3 regions of the Streptococcus sp. SI1 genome follow, and region 1 is predicted to be linked to each of the others. Evidence: predicted binding sites of a transcription regulator. Region 1 holds the regulator's gene; each other region holds the start of a gene.
The links. The regulator Rex, encoded in region 1, represses fermentation and respiration genes when NADH is low (regulators of the CRP and FNR family bind a similar motif). The targets are predictions, from matches to a motif close to TTGTGAANTANTTCACAA.
Positions count from the first base shown of each region.

Region 2: a site for Rex is predicted at 2,848-2,865, ahead of PCY10_RS03250 (formate/nitrite transporter family protein). Genes of this name have one in related genera too.
Region 3: a site for Rex is predicted at 2,330-2,347, ahead of PCY10_RS09125 (2,3-butanediol dehydrogenase). Genes of this name have one in related genera too.

Region 1 covers NZ_JAQFJE010000001.1:245,596-250,072, reverse strand. The annotation lists gene PCY10_RS01280 (ribose-phosphate diphosphokinase) at 1-210, shown strand, start outside; gene PCY10_RS01275 (cysteine desulfurase family protein) at 220-1,335, shown strand; gene PCY10_RS01270 (DUF1831 domain-containing protein) at 1,340-1,687, shown strand; gene PCY10_RS01265 (redox-sensing transcriptional repressor Rex) at 1,868-2,512, shown strand; partial or broken gene PCY10_RS09660 (gamma-glutamyl-gamma-aminobutyrate hydrolase family protein) at 2,531-3,167, shown strand; gene radC (DNA repair protein RadC) at 3,164-3,844, opposite strand; gene phoU (phosphate signaling complex protein PhoU) at 3,930-4,477, opposite strand, start outside.
Region 2 covers NZ_JAQFJE010000002.1:216,351-220,827, reverse strand. The annotation lists gene PCY10_RS03270 (hypothetical protein) at 1-10, shown strand, start outside; gene clpX (ATP-dependent Clp protease ATP-binding subunit ClpX) at 64-1,296, shown strand; gene yihA (ribosome biogenesis GTP-binding protein YihA/YsxC) at 1,309-1,896, shown strand; gene PCY10_RS03255 (glucosaminidase domain-containing protein) at 2,019-2,726, shown strand; gene PCY10_RS03250 (formate/nitrite transporter family protein) at 2,901-3,698, shown strand; gene PCY10_RS03245 (ABC transporter ATP-binding protein) at 3,915-4,477, shown strand, end outside.
Region 3 covers NZ_JAQFJE010000008.1:14,897-19,373, reverse strand. The annotation lists gene gatA (Asp-tRNA(Asn)/Glu-tRNA(Gln) amidotransferase subunit GatA) at 1-818, shown strand, start outside; gene gatB (Asp-tRNA(Asn)/Glu-tRNA(Gln) amidotransferase subunit GatB) at 818-2,251, shown strand; gene PCY10_RS09125 (2,3-butanediol dehydrogenase) at 2,381-3,427, shown strand; gene PCY10_RS09120 (DMT family transporter) at 3,522-4,433, shown strand; gene PCY10_RS09115 (TVP38/TMEM64 family protein) at 4,464-4,477, opposite strand, start outside.

The DNA.
Region 1 (4,477 bases):
AGTCATGGTTTATTTGTTGAGGGAGCCGCTGAAAAGTTAGACAACTCTCCCATCAAAGAAATCCTGGTTACTGACTCAGTTGCAACGAAAGAAAAAACTCCGAAAAATGTTCAATACATTACTGCAAGCGAGCTAATTGGAGACGCAATCGTTCGTATCCATAAAAGAAAACCCGTTAGTCCTCTATTTGCCTATAATAAAAAGAAATAAGGAGAAATCTTGATTTATTTCGATAATGCAGCAACAACACCCATGTCAAAGGCTGCTATGACTGCTATGACACAGGTTATGGAAAATACCTTTGGTAATCCATCTAGTATCCATAACCACGGCAGAGCTGCTAACAAAATTCTTCGCAAAGAACGACAAGAACTTGCTGATCTACTTCATACTAAAAGTCAACATATCATCTTTACATCAGGTGGGACAGAAAGTAACAATACAGCCATAAAGGGGTATGCCTTAGCCCATCAAGATCAAGGAAAGCACATTATCACCACTGCTATCGAACATCATTCTGTGCTTGCAACTATTGAATATCTGGTAGATAAGTTTGGCTTTGAAGCGACTTATATCCAACCCCAAAATGGAGAAATCACAGCTCAGCAGATAAAAGAAGCTCTTAGAGAGGATACTATACTTGTCTCCACTATGTATGCCAACAATGAAACTGGCTACCTGCTTCCAATCAAAGAAATTGCTGAAGTTTTGAAACATCATCCTACCGCTTATCATGTGGATGCAGTACAAATTATGGGCAAATTACCTGTGTATCCTGAAAAACTAGGAATTGATTTTATGAGTGCATCAGCTCATAAATTTCATGGTCCTAAAGGCATTGGTTTCTTATATGCCAATCAGATGAAATTTGATAAATTTTTACATGGTGGAGATCAAGAAGATAAAAGACGTGCAGGCACTGAAAATTTAGCAGCTATCGCTGGAATGATTGCAGCTTTAAAAGAAAATCTCAGTTCTTATCAAGCAAATATTCACCATGTTGACAGTTTAAAAACACAACTGCTCACGGAGTTGGATGAGACAGACTATTATATCAACAATATTTCTCATACATTTCCCTATGTTGTAAATCTTGGCTTTCCTACACAGGCTAATGACTTATTACTAATGCGTTTAGACTTGGCAGGAATTTCTATTTCAACCGGATCTGCTTGTACAGCAGGTACAGTTGAACCAAGTCACGTTCTTGAAGCTTTTTATGGTAGTGATTCAAATCGTTTAAAGGAATCTATCCGCATTAGCTTTTCAGAACAAAATACTTCAGAAGAAGTTCACCAATTTACCACAATATTAAAAGAAATTTTAGGAGGATAAATAGATGGCTTTTGAGACCACTATTCACTTAAAAGATTGCCCATACAGCTACTCTCTTGGAGAAAACGTAAAAAAATTTACTTTGCGTGATAACACTTTCGCTGAAACAAAAGTTGGAAATTATGAATTGTCACGCTTATTAGAAAATGTTCCCAATAGTGGTGATGGTTTCCTATTAAAAATCATTATCAATAAAGAGCTTTCGGGTGTAAAAATCAATATTACAGACAAATCAGGACTTCGTTTGGTCAATATTTTTAAATCAGAGGCTAATCATATTATTCAGGAAAAATTTTATTTCCTAATGAATAGTTTGGTAGAACGTGGCATTTTCATCAAGAAAGATCAATAGGAAAATGACCTAGTTTAAAATCTTATTTTTAAACTAGCAGCGAAGTAATAAAGTAAGAGTAGGATAAAATGCAGAATCAAAAATTTTCTGCATTTTATCCTACTATTTTTCTATTTTTATCAAATAAGTTGATTTTTTCACAAACTTTCTATAAAATAGTCATTGAAAGGATGTGGTTTTGTGAAATCTGAAAAAAGTACAGTTATTCCACGTGCAACTGCTAAAAGACTCTCTCTTTATTATCGGATTTTTAAACGATTTAATTCTGAAAAAATCGAAAAGGCAAATTCAAAGCAAATCGCAGATGCTATCGGAATTGATTCAGCAACTGTCCGTCGAGATTTTTCTTACTTCGGGGAATTGGGGCGTCGTGGATATGGTTATGATGTAAAAAAGCTCATGAATTTTTTTGCTGATTTACTTCATGATCATTCGATTACCAATGTGATGTTGGTTGGTATCGGTAATATGGGACATGCCTTACTCCACTACCGCTTCCATGAACGTAATAAAATGAAGATTGTCATGGCATTTGACATTGACGAGCATCCTGAAGTTGGAACCACTACAAATGACGGGATTCCTATTTATGGTATTTCACAAATCAACAATAAACTAAGAAACGTAAATGTACAAACAGCTATTTTAACAGTTCCAAGCACAAAAGCTCAAGAAGTTGCAACTACTCTTGTGGAAGCTGGTATAAAAGGTATTCTCAGTTTTTCACCTGTCCACTTAACTGTTCCAAAAGATGTTGTCGTTCAATATGTTGATTTGACCAGTGAGCTACAGACATTACTCTACTTTATGAAAAAAGAACATTAAAAAAGCGTACCACTACTCATGAAGAAACCCATTATCGGAGCTACAGAAAATGAAAGACCAAATCCTTTTGCAATGATGAGTTATACTGCAAAAGGATTTGTAGAGGATATTAAATAAATTGGTGGAAGCCTTGTTATTTTACCAATTTGGGATGCAGATATGGCACACCCACTACATCCAGATGATTGATAAACTTATTCTAACGGATGGGCAAAATGTAGCTCCGCAATTTTATGGCGAAGAAAAACGATTGATAGGGATGATAGCACTTAGAACATGATGTATTTGAATTAACCCTAATTCATGAAGCTATCCAGCAGGATAAACCAATTTTTACTGTTTGTCGTGATGCACAATTATTTCAAGTCACAATGGGAGAACTCTTTATCAAGATATTGAACATTACTAGCAAGACACTTCTGCTGAGTATACTATCCAAAATTGGTCACTAAATCCGGCTCTATTTTAGAAAAGTATCAAAGATTCAGCAAAGAAGATTGAAGTCATAACACGGGATTCAAAAGACAACGCTATTGAAGCTATTGCAACAACTGATAAAATCGCTTATCTAGGAGTTCAGTGGTATCTCGAATATTTATTTGAAACACGTCTTAAAGATCGGCTTCTTTTTGACTATGTTGGTAATAAACTTTAAATCAATTCTGTTTCTTCTCGATAACTATAATAATCTTTCTCAGCGACGATGAGATGATCCAGTAAGATGAAGCCCATTAGCTCACATGCTTCTCTTACATGTTTGGTGACTTCATCGTCGTTTTTGCTAGGTAGTACCGCTCCTGAGGGATGATTATGTACTAATATAATAGATGTCGCCATATGTTTCACAGCATAGTGCAAAATTTCACGTGGTTCTGCTATACTGCGTGACACACTGCCGATAAAAATAGTCTGTTGATGAATTATTTTATTTTGAGTGTCTAGATATAAAGCAACAAGATGTTCCTGTTTTTTATGTCCTAATTCCTGTTGCATTTTTTTCGCTAATTTTTGGCTACTTAAAATCTGCTCTTGCATAATCAATTTTGCCTTGCTGATTCGTTGCCCTAATTCAACCATAGCTTGCAACTCAATAGCTTTGATACGACCAATTCCAGAGATTGATTGTAGTTCTTGTAGCGTCATATTACGTAACTCATTTAAACTAGAAATAGTTGATAAAATTCGTTGGGAAACTTGAAAAACAGTTTCTTTTTTATTACCTGTTCGGAGAAGAATAGATAATAATTCTTGATTACTCAATTGTTCTGCACCTTCTGCTACCAAACGTTCTCTTGGCAATAAAGAATCTTCCTGAAATGAAATACTATACATAAAAAACCTCCTCATATCCTTATTCGGAAAAAGAAGACTAAAATAAAAAATTTGAGAAAGCATCTCAAATTTTTTATTTTAACTTTTACATTTCAACAATTTTGCCTGTTTCAAAATAAACAACCCATTCACAAATATTTTTGGCATAATCGCCAATACGTTCTAAAAACGAAATTACTTGGAAGTAATCACGACCCGTAACGATCAAATCAGGATTAGCCTTAATTTCTTGCGTTGCTAGATCTCGAATATCATCAAAATACTGATTAATTTTCTCATCCATTGCTGCAACTTCATAAGCCTTATCCACGTCACCATTAAGGTAAAGTTCAAGTGCTGCTTCCACAAAATTTTTGACGTCACGTCCCATCTTGCTGATTTCTTCTTCGACAGATTGAATACGAACTTCTCCTTTCATGCGAATCGTTGCTTGTGCAATGGAAACGGCATGATCTCCCATTCTTTCCACATCACTACTTGCCTTCAAAACTGTAATAACAGTTCGTAAATCTTGTGAAACAGGCTGCTGCAAAGCAATGATTTCTAAAGACTTTTTCTCCAACTTTACTTCATATTCATTTACTTCTGCATCTTTTTCAATAACCTCTTTTGCCAATTCACGATCGTGGGTCA
Region 2 (4,477 bases), on a different contig from region 1:
ATTTAAATAATAAACAACTAAACGAACGAAAAAGAAATTGTAATGAATAGATTGGAGTGAAAGATGCCTACAAATCGTACGAGCGAAATGATGGTTTATTGTTCTTTTTGTGGTAAAAGTCAAGAAGAAGTTCAAAAAATTATTGCAGGAAATAATGCATTTATTTGTAACGAATGTGTGGAATTAGCACAAGAAATTATTAGAGAAGAATTAGCAGAAGAAGTCTTGGCAGACTTGTCGGAAGTACCAAAACCACAAGAATTGCTTAACATTTTAAATCACTATGTAATAGGGCAAGATCGTGCAAAGCGAGCGCTGGCTGTTGCTGTATACAATCACTATAAACGTATCAATTTTCACGATAATCGTGAAGAAGAGGATGATGTCGAATTACAAAAATCCAATATCCTTATGATTGGTCCAACCGGTTCTGGTAAGACTTTTCTTGCTCAAACTTTAGCGAAAAGTCTAAATGTTCCCTTTGCGATTGCAGATGCAACGGCTTTGACAGAAGCTGGATATGTCGGAGAAGATGTTGAAAACATTCTCTTAAAACTCTTGCAAGCTGCAGATTTTAATATTGAGCGTGCAGAACGTGGCATTATCTATGTAGATGAGATTGACAAAATTGCAAAGAAAAGCGAAAATGTCTCTATTACTCGTGATGTGTCTGGTGAAGGCGTTCAGCAAGCTTTGCTTAAAATCATTGAAGGGACTGTAGCTAGTGTACCTCCTCAAGGCGGTCGCAAACATCCACAGCAAGAAATGATTCAAGTGGATACCAAGAATATTCTTTTTATCGTTGGCGGTGCTTTTGACGGAATTGAAGAAATTGTCAAACAACGTCTAGGTGAAAAGATTATTGGTTTTGGTCAAAATAACAAAGCTATTGATGAAAATAGTTCTTATATGCAAGAAATTATTTCCGAAGATATTCAAAAATTTGGACTTATCCCTGAATTGATTGGTCGTTTACCAGTGTTTGCTGCGCTTGAGCCTTTGACAGTTGAGGATTTGGTACGAATTCTTCGTGAGCCAAAGAACGCCCTAGTAAAACAATATCAAACTCTCCTTTCTTATGATGATGTTACATTAGAGTTTGATGATGATGCCCTCCAAGAAATTGCCAATAAGGCCATTGAACGTAAGACAGGTGCTCGTGGATTGCGTTCAATTATCGAAGAAACTATGATGGATATCATGTTTGAAGTTCCAAGTCAAGAAAATGTGAAATTAGTGCGGATTACCAAGGAAGCAGTTGATGGAACAGATAAACCGATTTTAGAAACAGCTTAAGCGAGGTGTTGTATGGAAATTAATACGCACAATGCGGAAATTTTGTTGAGTGCAGCCAACAAATCTCATTATCCTCAGGATGAGATTCCTGAAATTGCTCTTGCTGGGCGATCCAATGTTGGAAAATCTTCTTTTATCAATACATTGTTAAATCGAAAAAACTTAGCGCGAACTTCTGGTAAGCCAGGGAAAACGCAGCTGCTGAATTTCTTCAATATTGACAATCAACTTCGATTTGTGGATGTCCCAGGCTATGGCTATGCCAAAGTTTCTAAGACAGAGCGAGCTAAGTGGGGTAGAATGATTGAGGAGTATCTGACGACTAGGGAAAATCTCAGAGCAGTTGTAAGTTTAGTGGATTTTCGGCATGAGCCAAGTGCAGATGATGTGCAAATGTATGAATTTCTAAAATACTATGAGATACCCGTCATCGTTGTAGCTACAAAAGCAGACAAAATTCCACGCAGTAAATGGAACAAGCACGAATCGGTCATTAAAAAAAGGTTAGATTTTGATAAAAATGATGATTTTCTTATTTTTTCATCTGTAAACAAAGATGGTTTAGATGCGGCTTGGGATGCGATTTTGGAAAAAATTTAGGAATTGAAGAAAAATCGGGAAGACTTTCTCGGTTTTTTATAATGAATCTGTCACTAAATTGTAACTAAGTAATGAATATTTTATGCTATAATATAAAATATATTACACTGGAGAAATGAACTATGAGAAAGAAAAAATTGAAAAAAAGAGTTTTTATTGTTTTGACTTTAGCGGTTACCGCTTTATTAGTTAGTGTAGTTTTGTCCAAGCAAGCTCGCCCAGCTAGTGCCAACGATGAAGCTTACCAACGTCCATTGACTCAAACAGAAGTATTTATTTCACAAATTGGTGAAACTGCTCGTCAATTGGGGCAAGCGAATAATTTGTACGCTTCGGTTATGATTGCACAGGCAATTCTGGAAAGTAATTCTGGCCGGTCTGTCTTGTCAGCTGCTCCTCATCATAATTTATTTGGTATCAAAGGCCGATATGCTGGGCAGTCAGCAACAATGGCTACACTAGAAGATGATGGGAAAGGAAATACTTATAAGATCAATGCAGAGTTTAGATCTTATCCAAGTTATTTTGCATCTTTGCAAGACTATGTAGCAATTTTAAAGCATAGTCGCTACACGTACGCTTGGAAGAGCAACACAAAGAGCTATATGAATGCAACTGCTGCTTTAACGGGTGTCTATGCGACGGATACAAGCTATAACGTCAAGCTAAATAATTTGATTCAACAGTATAATTTGACCCGATACGATGTACCAAATGTGCAAACAACTAGCGCTACAGCATCTAACAAGGTCTACAATCCTTATCGTCAACAATATACAACACAAGAAGTGTTAAATTTGGATGTTGCGTGGGCGAATCGTCGTCGATAATATTTGTAATTAGATGAGAGATTGGGATTTTTATCCCAATCTTTTTTGTTCGGCAATGAAATTAGTGTATTCGCCTATTTTTTATGGCTCTATAAAGAAAACGCTTCCTATAACTAAAAGTTTGTGATATAATGAACATATCGTTTTTATGACAAAAAACAAGGGGAGATGAGAATGTCAGAATCGTTATTTATTGCAAAAATTGAATATTCATGTCACAAAAAAGAAGAGTTATTTAACAAAAGCAAAACGAAGTATGCAATTCGTTCGATGTTTGCAGGGGCATTTTTAACATTGAGTACAGCGGCGGGAGTGATCGCAGCAGATGTTATGAATGGGCTTGTTCCAGGGACTGGTCGCTTTGTTTTTCCATTTATATTTGCTTGGGGTTTGATTTATATTCTTTTTTTAAACGCTGAATTAACTACGTCCAATATGATGTATTTAACAGCGGGAACATTTTTGAAGAAGATAAATTGGAAAAAGGCTTTGCTCATTTTATTGTATTGTACTTTTTTTAATTTGGTGGGTGCTCTTTTTATTGCTTTCCTCTTTAATCAAACCAGTGCTTTTTCTCATCTTACGTCGAATGGTTTTCTTGCTGGAATTGCAGAGCATAAATTATCTCGTCCTAGTCAGTTTGTTATTTTTGAAGGAATTATCGCAAATATTTTTGTGAATATTGCGATTTTGTCCTATTTACTTTTGAAAAATTCGACTGCAAAAATTTGGATTGTTATTTCTGCTATTTACATGTTTGTTTTTCTGACCAATGAGCATTTAGCTGCTAATTTTGCATCATTTTCTTTAGTAGCTTTTAATAAAATTGCTACACAAATCGAGGTTTTCAATCTTTCAAATATCTTAAGGCATTTTAGTATCACATTTTTAGCCAATTGGATTGGTGGAGGACTGTTGATTGGTTTGTCCTATGCGTTTCTGAATAGAGATGAAGATACCTATACAGATTAGACTGCTTGCGTGTATATGTTCAGGATAAAAGTAAGAGAAGGGAAATTTCTCTTCTTTTTATTTGCTTTCAAAAAATGAGAGGATAACATTTGTCAACATGATAACATAAAAAGTAGTAGTTTTGGAATTATAAATTTAACTATATCCGCTAACAAACCGTAGAGAATACTAGATTATGATACAATAAAACTAGTTTTGTATAAGAAAAGAGATTGTATGAAAGATTTATTGAAATATTTTAAAGGTTATATCAAAGAATCCTTATTCGGACCGCTTTTTAAATTGTTAGAAGCAAGTTTTGAGCTATTAGTGCCGATGTTGATTGCAGGAATTGTCGACCAAGCAATTCCTAAAAAAGATAACACGCATCTTTATACGATGGTCTTTTTGTTGGTTACCTTGGCATTACTTGGTGTTATAGTAGCAGTCGTAGCTCAATATTATTCCTCAAGAGCAGCAGTAGGATTTACGCGTCAATTGACAAAAGATTTATATCAAAAAATCATGCGTCTGCCAAAAGCTCAGCGAGATAACTTGACAGCATCTAGTTTGGTTACTCGTTTGACAAGTGATACTTATCAAATTCAAACTGGTATTAATCAATTTCTTCGTCTGTTTTTACGTGCGCCGATTATTGTTTTTGGTTCCATGATTATGTCATTTTTGATCAGCCCAAGTATTACATTCTGGTTTTTACTTATGGTTGTAATCTTAACTAGTATTATTTATATCATGTCACGTTTCGTCAACCCACTTTATGCTAATATTCGTCGGATTAC
Region 3 (4,477 bases), on a different contig from region 1:
CGGTTAAGGAAAATGCTCAGCTTCTGAATGTTATTTCTGGTAATGATCCTAAGGATTCTACATCATCACAAGAAGCAGTGCCAGACTTTACCAGTAAGATTGGTCAAGACATCAAGGGGATGAAGATTGCTCTGCCTAAGGAATACATGGGTGAGGGAATTGACAGCAAGGTCAAGGAAACGATACTGGTAGCAGCGAAGCACTTGGAAAGTCTAGGAGCTATCGTTGAAGAAGTCAGCCTACCTCACAGCAAGTACGGCGTGGCAGTCTACTATATTATTGCTTCCTCTGAAGCCAGCTCTAACCTGCAGCGTTTTGACGGCATTCGCTATGGCTACCGTGCAGAAGGCATTGAAAACCTAGAAGATGTCTATGTCAAATCTCGCAGCGAAGGTTTTGGTGAAGAGGTGAAACGCCGGATCATGCTGGGTACTTTCAGTCTATCATCAGGTTACTACGATGCTTACTTCAAGAAAGCTGGTCAGGTTCGGACCTTGATTATGCAGGATTTTGCTAAGGTTTTTGAAACATATGACTTGATCTTAGGCCCAACTGCACCAACTGTGGCTTATGACTTGGGTAGTCAAAACCAGGATCCAGTGGCCATGTATCTAGCTGACCTTTTGACTATTCCAGTCAATCTGGCTGGCCTACCGGGCATTTCAATCCCAGCTGGTTTTGCAGATGGTCTTCCTGTCGGCTTGCAGCTGATTGGTAACCACTTCGATGAAGCGACCATTTATCAGGTCGCCGCAGCATTTGAAGCGACGACTGACTACCACAAACAGCGGCCAGTTATCTTTGGAGGTGAAAAATAATGAACTTTGAAACAGTTATCGGACTGGAAGTCCATGTTGAATTGAAGACCAATTCAAAAATTTTCTCACCGGCTCCAGCTCACTTCGGTGAAGATCCAAATGCTAATACCAATATCATCGACTGGTCCTTCCCAGGTGTCCTGCCTGTTATGAACAAGGGTGTCATTGACTATGGTATCAAGGCTGCTCTGGCCTTGAATATGGATATTCACCAGAAGATGCACTTTGACCGCAAGAATTACTTCTATCCGGACAATCCAAAAGCCTATCAAATTTCTCAGTTTGATGAGCCAATTGGCTACAATGGCTGGATTGAAATTGAGCTAGAAGATGGCACGACCAAGAAAATCCGTATTGAGCGGGCCCACTTGGAAGAAGATGCTGGAAAGAATACCCACGGTAGTGATGGCTACTCTTATGTGGACCTCAACCGCCAAGGAGTGCCACTGATTGAGATTGTATCCGAAGCAGATATGCGCAGTCCAGAAGAAGCTTATGCCTATCTGACTGCTCTCAAGGAAATCATCCAGTACACGGGCATTTCTGATGTCAAGATGGAAGAGGGCTCCATGCGGGTCGACGCCAATATTTCCATTCGTCCTTACGGTCAGGAAGAGTTCGGTACCAAAACTGAGCTGAAAAACCTCAACTCCTTCAACTTTGTTCGCAAGGGTCTAGCCTTTGAGGAAAAACGTCAAGCTGAAATCCTACGTAGCGGTGGCCAAATCCGTCAGGAAACTCGTCGTTATGACGAAGCAACTGGCGAAACCCTGCTCATGCGGGTTAAGGAAGGTTCAGCGGACTACCGTTACTTCCCAGAGCCTGATCTGCCTATCTTTGAGATTGAGGATGCTTGGATTGAGCAAGTACGTAGCAGTCTGCCAGCCTTTCCAAAAGAACGCCGAGCCAAGTATGTGGGCGATTACGGTCTGTCTGACTACGATGCCAAGCAGCTGACAGCGACGAAGGCTGTGTCAGATTTCTTTGAAGCAGCTGTTGCCGCAGGAGGTGATGCTAAGGCTGTCTCTAATTGGCTCCAAGGAGAAGTAGCGCAATACCTCAATGCCGAAGGTAAGACCATCTCTGAGATTGATCTGACACCTGAGAACTTGACTGAGATGATTGCTCTGATTGCAGACGGAACGATTTCCTCTAAGATTGCTAAGAAGGTCTTTGTCCATCTAGCTAAAAATGGTGGCTCTGCTAAAGAGTATGTGCAGAAAGCAGGCCTGATTCAAATTTCAGACCCTGCCCAGCTTCTGCCAATTATCCAAGAAGTATTTGCCAACAATGAAAAAGCCCTCAATGACTATAAAGGCGGCAACAAGAATGCGGCCAAGTCCCTAATCGGCCAGCTGATGAAGGCCACCAAGGGCCAAGCCAACCCACAAGTAGCACAAAAACTGCTCAATGAAGAGTTGGAGAAATTATAGAAACAAGTAAAAACCAGTCGTTAGGCTGGTTTTTTTGTATACTGTTTTTTGAAAATGTAGCTAAACTTTTGACAAGATTTCTGAAAGGGTTTACAATAAAATTAACAAATTATAAAGCGAGGTATTTTTATGGCAAAAATGAATGCTGCGCGTTGGTATGGCGCCAAAGATGTCCGCATTGAAGAAGTGGATGTACCGGAAGTCAAACCGCATCAGGTCAAGATTGCGGTTAAGTTCACAGGAATCTGTGGAACTGATTTGCATGAATATCTGGATGGACCTATTTTTATTCCGACAGAAACAGAGCATGTCTACTCTGGGCAGAAGGCTCCTGTAACCTTGGGACATGAGTTTGCTGGAGAAATTGTTGAGGTTGGCAGTGCCGTGACACGGGTTAAGGTTGGTGACCGAGTGACAGTTGAGCCGATTTTAGCCGAGCATAATCTTATCGGGGATTACAATCTGGATCCCAATCTAAACTTTGTCGGCTTGGCGGCAGATGGTGGTTTTGCCAAATACTGTGTTTTGGATGGGGAGCTTGTTCATAAAGTTCCAGACAGCCTTAGCTATGAGCAGGCAGCCTTGACAGAACCTGCTGCTGTGGCTGTTTATGCAGTCCGTCAGTCAGCTCTTAAGGCAGGTGATACCGCAGTCGTTTTTGGTTTAGGACCAATCGGGCTCTTGATTGTTGAAGCTTTGCGAGCAGCTGGTGCCTCTAAGATTTATGCTGTTGAATTATCTCCAGAGCGCCAAGCAAAGGCAGAGGAGCTTGGGGCGATTGTTGTGCGACCAGAAGAAGGCGAGGATGCAGTAGCTGCTGTTCAGCGCTTGACTGGTGGTGGGACAGATGTATCTTATGAAGTAACTGGGGTACCAGTTGTGTTGGGACAAGCTTTGGCTGCTGTCCACAAGGCTGGAGAATGTATGGTGGTTTCTATCTGGGAACGTGAAGCCAGTATCAATCCCAATGAATTTGCGATTCAAGAAAAATCGCTCAAGGGAATTATCGCCTATCGGCATATTTTTCCTAAAGTGCTGGAGCTTATGGAGCAGGGGTATTTCTCTGCTGACAAGCTTGTGACCAAGAAGATTAAGCTAGAGGATATTGTGCAGGAAGGTTTTATCGAACTGACCCAGGACAAGGCACAGATTAAAATTTTGGTGTCACCAGAATAAATATTTTCTTGATGATGAGATAAGAATCAGTCAAACTTGGCTGATTTTTCTTTATGTTTTATGTTATAATCATACGATGAAAGGGAGAAGTAGAATGTCAAAAATAGCCAAAGGAACACTGTTAACATTAGTGGCAGGGATTGCATGGGGATTGTCTGGAACGAGTGGGCAATACTTAATGGTACATGGATTTCCTGTTTTAGTTTTAACGAATATTCGACTTTTAATTGCAGGAGTTCTCTTGGTATTGTATATGCTACTAACCAATCAGAAAAAACTATTTGAAATGCTAAAAGATCGGGAAGCGATGATGTCATTAGTGCTTTTTGCTTTATTAGGACTTTTTCTCAATCAATTTGCTTATTTAAAATCTATTTATGAAAGCAATGCAGGCACAGCTACTGTTCTGCAATATGTCTGTCCAGTTGGAATTCTTGCTTATACTTGTCTCAAAGATTGGGTTGCACCTACTATAACAGAAGTGTTGTCTATGATATTAGCTATTGGAGGTCCTTTTTTGATTGCCACTCATGGACAGCTCGATCACTTATCTGTAACGCCAGCAGGGCTTTTCTGGGGATTATTTGCCGCCTTCACTTACGCTTTATATATTTTAATTCCAATTCAATTGATAAAAAGGTGGGGCAGTATTCCGGTGATTGGAGTGGGGATGACATTAGCAGGCCTTGCTCTAACACCATTTAGTGGTATCTTACATTTTCATTGGCAATTGTCAATGGAAGTATACCTAGCTTTGGTGGGCATTATCTTAGTGGGAACAATCCTCGCTTATACGCTATTTCTCAAAGGAACCAGTTTAGTTGGACCTGTTCAATCTAGCCTTTTAGCGGCGGTTGAGCCGATATCGGCGGTATTTTTTGCTTTTCTCCTTATGCATGAGCAATTTTATTTATTAGATTTTATCGGTATGTTTATGATTTTATCAGCGGTAGTCTTAATTTCTATAAAAGATTTAATTTTAGAAAAAAGAAAAGGAATATTATAAAAGACAGAGCGAATTGCATTGCTCTGTCTTTCATTTTGAAAATA